DNA from 3 places in the Paenibacillus polymyxa M1 genome. Region 2 is predicted to be linked to each of the others. Evidence: riboswitches for the same ligand, from Rfam matches in the RefSeq annotation. Region 2 holds a riboswitch; each other region holds the start of a gene.
The links. Region 2 has a riboswitch for glycine ahead of gcvT (glycine cleavage system aminomethyltransferase GcvT). Riboswitches for the same ligand answer to the same signal wherever they lie in the genome.
Positions count from the first base shown of each region.

Region 1: linked by a shared signal. The riboswitch ahead of PPM_RS20465 (alanine/glycine:cation symporter family protein) and the one ahead of gcvT (glycine cleavage system aminomethyltransferase GcvT) in region 2 are both predicted to bind glycine.
Region 3: linked by a shared signal. The riboswitch ahead of sdaAB (L-serine ammonia-lyase, iron-sulfur-dependent subunit beta) and the one ahead of gcvT (glycine cleavage system aminomethyltransferase GcvT) in region 2 are both predicted to bind glycine.

Region 1 covers NC_017542.1:4,547,786-4,551,069, forward strand. The annotation lists gene PPM_RS20460 (sensor histidine kinase) at 1-554, shown strand, start outside; gene PPM_RS20465 (alanine/glycine:cation symporter family protein) at 680-2,098, opposite strand; glycine riboswitch at 2,245-2,340, opposite strand; gene PPM_RS20470 (glycoside hydrolase family 1 protein) at 2,604-3,284, opposite strand, start outside.
Region 2 covers NC_017542.1:4,379,863-4,383,146, reverse strand. The annotation lists gene gcvPA (aminomethyl-transferring glycine dehydrogenase subunit GcvPA) at 1-186, opposite strand, end outside; gene gcvT (glycine cleavage system aminomethyltransferase GcvT) at 310-1,410, opposite strand; glycine riboswitch at 1,587-1,778, opposite strand; gene gcvH (glycine cleavage system protein GcvH) at 2,080-2,478, shown strand; gene PPM_RS19695 (PTS mannitol transporter subunit IICB) at 2,904-3,284, shown strand, end outside.
Region 3 covers NC_017542.1:485,298-488,581, forward strand. The annotation lists gene sdaAA (L-serine ammonia-lyase, iron-sulfur-dependent, subunit alpha) at 1-634, opposite strand, end outside; gene sdaAB (L-serine ammonia-lyase, iron-sulfur-dependent subunit beta) at 624-1,313, opposite strand; glycine riboswitch at 1,525-1,639, opposite strand; gene PPM_RS02155 (DUF6359 domain-containing protein) at 1,854-3,284, shown strand, end outside.

The DNA.
Region 1 (3,284 bases), 170 kb from region 2:
TCAAAAAACAGTTAATATTTGTCCGTGCTTGTCTACAAGAACAGAGGACGGAAGAGGGTGTTAATCACATTAACCAAACTCTAGAAAATATAGAATCACCACGACTTCATATAACAACAGGACATCTTGTTATTGATGCCTTGGTAAATCACACTTTCAGCATCGCTGATAAAAGTGGGATAGCTTTCTTTCATCAAATCCATATTAACCCTGCAAACATTAGTATTGGAAGTCATGATCTATGTATTGTCTTAGGTAATGTTTTCGATAATGCTATTGAAGCTGTAAGGCAGCTTCCTAGAAAGAAAGAGCATTCAATTCATTTGGAAATTTTAACCGATAATTCTGCCCTATGGATTTATGTTCGCAATTCAAAAAGTAATTGTCTCAATACAGCATTCTCAACCAAAACATACACCCCCCCTTTAAAAAAACATGGGTATGGATTACTTAACATCCATCAAGTAATAAAGAAGTACGGTGGTTATTTAAATACAACAATTACGGATTCAAATTTTCAAATTACGATTATGATTCCATGTAATAACCCTTAGATTTGTAAACATTATGAATTAATGGCTATTCAGAATAAATAAAATGTCGGTAAATACCAGTCTTATAACAATTAAAAGGGAGTGTCCTCAAGCCTATGATGGCTGAGAGCACTCCCTTTTATTATTTATGAATTGATCGTTTGTCCTTTTTCTTCTACTTGGATAGCCGCCCCTACATTGGCACCTGCAAGAATGCCCTTTTTCTTATTAGGATACAAAGAATTCATATAGGTTCGGGTTTCTGCAACGACAATGCCTGACAAGCCGAGCAGTGCAATCAGGTTTGGAAAAGCCATCATTGCGTTAAAAATATCTGCCAGCAGCCAGATGGCATCGAGCTTGATGAACGCGCCTCCGGCAACCAGTATGATGAACAGATAACGGTATGGTTTAATCCACTTGACCCCAAGCAAATATTCAACACAGCGTTCCCCGTAGTAGTTCCAGCCAAGTATCGTTGTGAACGCAAATAAAATAAGGCTAATCGTCACGAGCTCTGCTCCAGCCGGAAAGGCACTGGAAAACGCATGTTGAGTCATCAGACCTCCATCATCATTTCCACTCCATATTCCCGTAACCAGCAATGTAAATCCTGTCAAATTACAAATAATCATCGTATCGATAAAAACGCCCGTCATGGATATTAGTCCTTGTTCTGCGGGCCATTTCGTCTTAGCTGCTGCTGCTGCGATTGGCGCACTTCCCAAACCAGCTTCATTTGCAAAGATCCCTCTGGCAACTCCGCTTCGCATCGCCAGCATAATCGTGGCTCCGGCAAATCCACCCGTCGCAGATGTTGTCGAGAAAGCCCCTTGTAATACTAGTGCGATCGCATGAGGAAGCTCTCCTGCAAACTTAATGAGTACGATTAAACAAACCACGATATAGAGCCCCGACATGAATGGAACAATCTTTGTGGATACCTTGGCGATACTTTTGAGTCCTCCAATCGTAACAACAGCCGTCAACACGGAAATAATGATTGCTGTAACTACTGTTGGCACGCCAAAGCTACTTTCCGTAGAAGAAACGATAGCCTTTACTTGCGGAAAAGTACCGATTCCAAATAGTGCTACAAGAATACCAGAAAAGGCAAACAACATCGCCAGCGGCTTGAAACGGCGGCCAAGCCCGTTTTCAATATAATACATCGGTCCACCCGAAAATTGTCCGTTCCGGTCTTTAACACGGTATTTAACGGATAATAGCCCTTCCGCATATTTGGTTGCCATCCCGAAAAAAGCTGCAACCAGCATCCAGAATAATGAACCGGGCCCACCCAGTTTGATCGCTGTTGCGACACCGACGATACTTCCCGTACCTACAGTAGCTGCGAGTGCCGTACTCAATGCTCCAAAGCTACTGACATCCCCGCTGCCTTCGTCCGGCGCTTTACCAATTAGCTTGAGCGCTAAGGGCAATCGAATAATCTGAAGCATCTTCAGACGGATCGTTAGCCACAACCCAGTGCCCATGACGAGAATTAGAAGCGGCGCTCCCCACATCCAACTGTCAATTGTTTCTAATAAATGTACCAAATTCATTTCAACCCGCTCCTCCAGCATATTAAAAAACAAAAAAGAGTCAAATCCGTTGATTCGACTCCTGGAGAGGTTAAAGGCACGAAAAATAAACCAATTTGTACAGGATTTTATCTCTAAAAAGCCTAGAGTATTCCCTGTCACAGGTTATTCGCGTCTCTGTCCTTTTGCCTGAGAGTTTAAGCAGATGATAATCTGCGGTGCACCTTCGGCGCCCAATTAAGGGTCTCTCCAGAGTTCTGTCCGTTTACGGTCCCTGCTTGTTGCTGTAAATCAGCTTAAGCACCTGAGAGTTTTGCCCCTTCGGTCGGAACTTTCGTTCCATCTCCCGCAAACATCAACCAGACATATGAAATTTTTATTTATTATACAGAAAACTTTCAGCGTATTACAAGTGAAAAATTTGTGAAGCCCTCTGACAAATCAATAGGGTGTCTATACAAAAAGCGGGTACAGCAGATTGCATCCTAAGGATTTTCTCTGCTGTACCCGCCAAAACGATATAGAATTACAATTCTTCACCATTGGTTGCTATCACATTTTTATACCAGTTAAATGAGTCCTTTTTGGAGCGTTGGAGCGTTCCGTTACCGTCATCATCCAGATCAACGTAAATAAATCCGTAGCGCTTGGACATTTCGGAAGTAGACATGCTCACAAGGTCGATAGGACCCCAGCTGGTGTAACCAATCAGATCAACACCGTCAGCAATGGCTTCCTTCATTTGGGCAATATGCTGACGCAAGTAATCAATGCGATACGTGTCATGCACAGAGCCGTCCTCTTCTACCTTATCGTACGCACCCAGGCCATTTTCCACGATGAACAGCGGCTTTTGGTAACGGTCATAAAACGTATTTAGTGTAACACGCAGGCCGATCGGATCAATCTGCCATCCCCAATCGGAGGATTGCAAATACGGATTTTTCACACCGCCAATCAGGTTCCCTGCTGCCTTTTCTCCTTCTGGACCTGCCGATACGGTCAAGGTCATGTAGTAGCTAAATGAGATAAAATCAACCGTATTATTTTTCAAAATTTCAGCATCGCCGGGTTCTGTCTGGATCACAATATTATTTTCTTCAAAATAGCGGTTCATATAGTTGGGATACTCCCCACGAGCATGCACATCCGTAAAGAACAGGTTCATTTGATTTTCATGCTGTGCTTTCAGAATATCCTCTGGGTT
Region 2 (3,284 bases):
GGCTAGCTCGGCCATGTGGCGAGTTAAGGCTCTTTCGTCGAGCCGAGAGGAAAGAGGGAGTTCCCCTTGGTATCGAATAGCCTCTGGAATGTCACTGAATAAATCATCAATGGATGATACGCCCACCACACGCAGCATTTCGGTTTGGTCTTGTTCGGTCATGGGGAGATAGCGATGCTGCTTCATAGGTTCTGGCTCCTTTCGAAAAGCAAAATTTAGATAGTAAATTAGCTAATACATAGTCTTAATTGGAAAATCCAGAATTTTATATCTGACATGATCGCTTTTTTAGAATGAAGAGGATTAAGATCAGCGTAGCCGTTTATAAAAGGGGGCTGGGACCACTTCCGCACGCAGGCGTTTACCACGAATTTCGACCTCCAGCGGTGTCGATAGGGTGCTAAAACGACTGTCCACCAGGGCCAGCCCCAGATTACGCTTCAAGGTGGGCGATTGAGTACCCGTTGTGACCTCACCGATGTGTTGACCTTCAGCGAACACCGGATAATGAGCGCGCGGGATACCGCGGTCAATCATTTCCAGCCCGATCAACTTGCGAGGAATTCCTTGTTCTTTTTGACGTTGCAGTGCTTCCCTGCCGATAAAATCTCCTTTGTTCAACTTGACGAAGAAACCTAAACCAGCCTCAAGCGGTGAAATTGTGGCAGATAACTCCTGTCCGTACAATGGTAGCCGTGCCTCGAAGCGCAGCGTATCGCGAGCACCAAGTCCAGCGGGAATCAGTCCATACGATTCACCGCAACGAAGTAAACCATCCCACACGGCGGGTGCTTCCTCAGCAGGGATATAAAATTCAAAACCGTCTTCGCCGGTATATCCAGTTCGCGAGACAAGTGCTTTTGCTCCGAACAATTGCACGTTCTCATGGAATCGGAAAGATGCCAGATTCGTAATATCTGTATCTGTCACGGCTGCGGCAATACGTGCTGCTTCCGGTCCTTGTAGTGCCAGCAATGCTATCGCATCAGACACATTCTTCAGATGAACCGATGCTGGTACGTGGCGTATGAGCCAATCCCAATCTTTGTCGATGTTGGAGGCATTCACAACGAGCATGTAGCGCTCTGGTCCTTTGCAATATACAAGCAAGTCATCCACTACTCCTCCATCGGGGTAACACAGGAGTGAATATTGTGCCTGGCCTGGTTCCAACTGGCTGACATCATTCGTAGTTACCCGTTGCAAAAAAGCCTCAGCTTCTTTGCCTTCAACCAAGAACTCGCCCATATGCGATACATCGAATAAACCTGCACGTTGTCGGACGGCCTCATGCTCCTTTTGAATGCCGCTAAACTGAACGGGGAGTTCCCACCCGCCAAAGTCAATACAACGAACCCCGGGCTGCGTCCCGTAGGACGAATATAGTGGTGTTCTTCGCAAATTAGACATTTTTTCACTCCTATCCAGTGTAATCGGCTAAACAAAAAAGACAGGCTAAAAGAAACGTATAGACGGCAGTCCATACTCTTCTTTCAGCTCTGTCCTTGATACCAGAAAGTTACCCCGGTGTGAACCAGGTTTCCCCTTGGGTGATCCGCTCTTTTCACGGATGCTCTCCAGAGATGCGTCCGGCAGAGGTCCTTTTGCCTGAGAGATTCACCTGCAATGCAAGTTTACTCCTTCGGCGCTACCTTTTGGATCAACGGTATGTTACCCGGTTTTGCAGATAACAACTTGATCCGATTCGCGTGCCCAACTGTCTCACAAACGACAACAGCGATGCGAATATTTTTGGTAGTCTCTCCCTCCGCGTTCATCCGCGTTTGCAGTTGTCGAGGTATTTTCAAAAGCAATTACTATAACCCATTAATACGCAAATCCATTCAAAATGTCAATAAAAATGTCATATAAAACAATATGAAAAACATTTATTGTATAAATAAGGATATGTAAGCGTTTGTTACAAGTTATCATTTTTTTATAGACTGCGCTATATGAGTTGGTATGGAGTATTTTTGTTAGTATTATTGACATGGATGTTCTTGTTGTCATAATCTTAACTTGTCTAATACAGGTGATCAAAAGCATTTTATTCATGTGGAAGTGAGGCGAAGCAGGATGAGTGAAGTGAAACAGCAACTTTGGTATACAGACGAACATGAGTGGGTTCAGCACACAGTGGATGGGACGTTGCGGATCGGCATTACAGACTTTGCACAGCATCAATTGGGTGATATTGTTTTTGTGGAATTACCTGGGGCGGGAACAACGATTGGACAGGGGACGGAGATTGGTACAATTGAATCGGTGAAGACCGTATCCGATCTTTTTGCTCCGGTGACGGGAACCGTTTTGAAAGTAAATGAAGCTCTGGAAAGTACACCTGAGCTGGTGAATGAATCACCCTATGAAGAGGGTTGGATGATCGAAGTAGAGATGAGCAATGATGTCGAGGAAGCTCTGGGCAAGTTGCTGTCTGCGGAGCAGTACGAGCAGTTGATTTCGGATGAGCAATAATGAGCAATACAGCATGAAATAATAGCGCTTTATTCTGAGTTTTTATATGGATATTGAATTAAATAAGAGCATCGTTAGTCCGCTCAGTTTTTGTATAAAATAGTCGCTATGCCTGACATAGCGGCTATTTTTTTGTTGTCTTTTAGAAGACGTATTTACGTTGCTTACGCAGGCTTAGAAGAGAGCCTCTTTATACAATTGCACAGATTTACAACAGTGTTTTTTCGACTAATTTCTATTGTTATCGGCCATATTAAGAAGAATTATGCAGGTATAATGCCTTGTCGTTACTTTAAATTTAAATGTTGTCATCAACGTTCATGACGAAAGTACGTTTTCATTTCGTTGATGAAGATAGCGCTGTCATTTAGTATGAATTTTAAGAAAAGGTAGTGATGCTATTTACTCACAAGGAGGATATGAATATGAGCACAGTGGACACAAAGTCCAGTTCAAACGGTGGCGCTCGTGTCGCCGTACAGCGTTTTGGCCGCTTTCTCAGCGGTATGGTTATGCCCAATATGGGAGCCTTTATCGCATGGGGATTAATTACGGCCCTTTTTATTCCGACCGGGTGGTTCCCAAATGAGGGTTTTGCACAACTGGTTGATCCGATGAAAAATTATTTGCTGCCACTGCTGATCGGTTACACGGGAGGCACGATGATTCACGGACAGCGTGGAGGTGTGATCGGTGCCATTATGACGATGGGGGTCATTGTGGGGGCCGATATCCCGATGTTCCTGGGCGCGATGGTAGCTGGTCCGCTGGCTGCATGGATATTGAAGAAGTTCGATAAGGCCATT
Region 3 (3,284 bases), 2.0 Mb from region 2:
GGTCGCATATCAGGCCGAGCGTGTTCTTGAGCGCTAGGCCTACGGCGTGAACGGCCTGCTCAGGTGTGCCACCGCGTAGCTCGACCATAGCGCCAGCGGCCATCCCGATGGCTGAACCAATCTCAGCCTGACAGCCTCCCTCCGCGCCGGAAATGAAGGAATTGTTGGCGATGACGTAGCCAATGGCTCCGGCTGCGAACAAGCCGTGCACCATATGCTCATCATCCCAGCCGAACCGCTCCTGCGCACTAATGAACACACCGGGGATGACTCCGCATGAACCTGCAGTGGGCGTGGCGACAATGCGCCCCATGGACGCATTAACCTCCGACACGGAGAGCGCATAAGCCATGGCGAGCGCGGAGGCATCGCCGGAGCAGGTTTCCCCTGTCCGCAGATATTCGGCTAAGCGCTTGCCGTCGCCGCCCGTCAATCCACTGCGGGATACAGTGTCTTGCGTCTGACCGCGATGAACGGCCTCCTTCATGACTTCATAATAATCAGACATTTGGCGGAAAATTTCTTCTTCCGTTGTATTCGTCTCTTGTACCTGCTCTTGAATCATCAGGCGGCCAATCGTGGTGGATTCCTCAGCGCATATAGCGCTGATTTCATGCAGATGGCTAAATCGCATCAGATTCAGCTCCTTTTTTCAAATTAATCATTTTAATTTCGTACATATGTGGTAAGGATTGTAGTTTTGCGATTAATTCAGCCGTAGGAAGACTGTCCGTTTCGATGGCTGTAAGTGCTTCTCCATCCCGGCCTTTGCGATCCACGTGCATATAGGCAATGTTAATGTCAGCGGCGCCGAGCGCTGAAGTCACCGCACCTAATGTACCGGGCTTATCCGAGTGAAGAAGCACCAACGTAGACAGCTCCCCGGTCAGGTTAACTCGGAATTCATTGAGCTGCTGGACATGGATGCTGCCGCCGCCGATGGAGGAGCCCAGCAGTGTACGCTGATCCTCACCCTTCCACAGCTCAAAACGGACAGTGTTCGGATGGGGGGCGGGTAGTCCGCTGACGGCAAATTCTACGGCCATCCCGGCCTGCTCCGCCCATTGCTCGGCATCTGGAATTCGGTGGTCGTCTGTATCGTAATTGAGCAGTCCTGCGATGAGCGCCAGGTCTGTACCGTGTCCTTTGTAGGTGTCGGCGAAGGAGCCGTACAGTGTCATGCGGGCACGGTCAGGCTGCGTCCCGAGCCAGTGACGGGCAACGCGTGCAAGCCGCACCGCGCCTGCAGTGTGTGAACTGGAAGGTCCGGTCATGGCCGGACCGATAATGGAAAATACATCTTTGAAACGCATGGTGTGGCCCCCTGTATGTTCTAGTACCATAGTATATGGTATTTCCGCGTTTTTGCGCGGCTATGACGGTTCCTAATGCTGACGTAAAATGTGAGCGCAAAAAAGGACAGGATAAGGAAGTTTCCCTTATCTCTGTCCTCGTTACCTGAGAGTTTCGTACGGTGTCCTTACCGCCTTACCCCTTGGGTGGCTTGCGCTCTCTCCAGAGTTGCGTCAGATGACGATACATGGACCTGAGAGATTATCCGCCAGCCGGGTGTTGGCGTCTTGCTCCTTCGGTGCCGCCAGCGTGTAAGCCCCTGGACAGACTCTCCCGTCATCTTCATTCGCGTATACCGTTCTACATATCTTTCTTAGCGTAATGTATGCCGTGCTCGGTGTCAATCGCAGGGTTCATTTTTTACATAAACAAGCGAGTTTCCGATAAAAGAGATTAAAATTTACATAATTATGGATGAAATCAGGAAGGAATTAGAAGATAGACAGCTAATCTGATAGAGGACAAGTACATTTATGGAATTATAGGAGGGATATTGACGTATGGTAAAAGGCTTGCGGTTCACAGGTTCACGCTTGAAAGGGGTGCTGCATCTGGCAGCGATCGTATCGCTGCTGATCGGGATCTTCGTTCCATTCGGTCAGGTCAAAGCGGAGGGAGCACTGACAGTAGCCGAGGCACTTCAGCGCCAAGGCAGTGGAGGCACAGTGACGGTGGAAGGTTACATCGTCGGACATGCTACCGGATCGAAAACGGCTAATTTTTCTTCTCCGTTTGCGAATGATTTTAACGTACTGATTGCCGACCAGGCCAATGAACGTAGCACGTCTAATCTATTGGATGTACAGCTGACATCAGCGTACAGAGGGCAATTTGGGCTAACAGGCCATCCTGAGCTGATTGGCAACAAAATCCGTGTGACGGGTACACTCGGCGCCTACAATAATTTTGGTGGAGTGAAAAGCCCAAGCGCTGTTGAACTGGTGAACGGAAGCGAGCCGGGTGAACCAGGTGAACCTGGCGAGCCTAATCCTGGTAACCCGGGTCAACCCGGTACTACACTGCCGGATGGCAAAGGTAAAAAGGTGCTGTTCGATAATACGCACGCACAGACGGCTGGGGCAGCAGATTGGGTCATTGAAGGCGCCTTCTCCGACTTTGCCAATGGACTGCGTAATGTAGGTTTTACAGTGGACCAACTGAACCGTCCCATTCCTTTTACTTATGGAGAACAGGCCATAACCTATGATAAGCTGCGCCAATATGATGTGTTCATCATCGGTGAAGCGAATGTTGCCTTTAAGGCATCCGAGCAGGCTGCCCTGCTGCAATATGTGAATAACGGGGGAAGTGTCTTCTTCATCTCCGACCACTATAATGCGGACCGTAACAAAAACCGTTGGGATTCCTCTGAGGTTATGAATGGCTACCGTCGTGGAGCCTATACTAATCCGGCCAAAGGCATGACTACAGAAGAAGCAGCATCACCGGCGATGCAGGGGTTAACTAGCTCCGATTGGCTGGCAACCAACTTTGGTGTTCGTTTCCGTTACAATGCGCTCGGTGACGTGAATGCTACGGACATTGTAGCCGCAGATCAATCCTTTGGCATTACCAAGGGTGTACGCTCGATTGCCATGCATGCGGGATCTACGCTGGCTATTATTGATCCTACCAAAGCCAAAGGAATTGCCTATATCCCTACAGGTACGAATAAATGGGGCAATGCTGTAGACCAGGGTGTCTATAACGGCGGAGGCCGTGCGGAAGGGCCTTATGCTGCGATCTCCAAGGTAGGTCAAGGCAAGGCAGCATTTATCGGTGATTCTTCCCCTGTAGAAGATGCTACACCGAAATATGCGCGTGAAGAAAACGGACAGTCGAAAAAGACATATGATGGTTTCAAGGAAGTGGACGATGCCACCTTCCTGGTGCAAACGGTCCAATGGCTTGCGTGGAAGCAGGACTACACC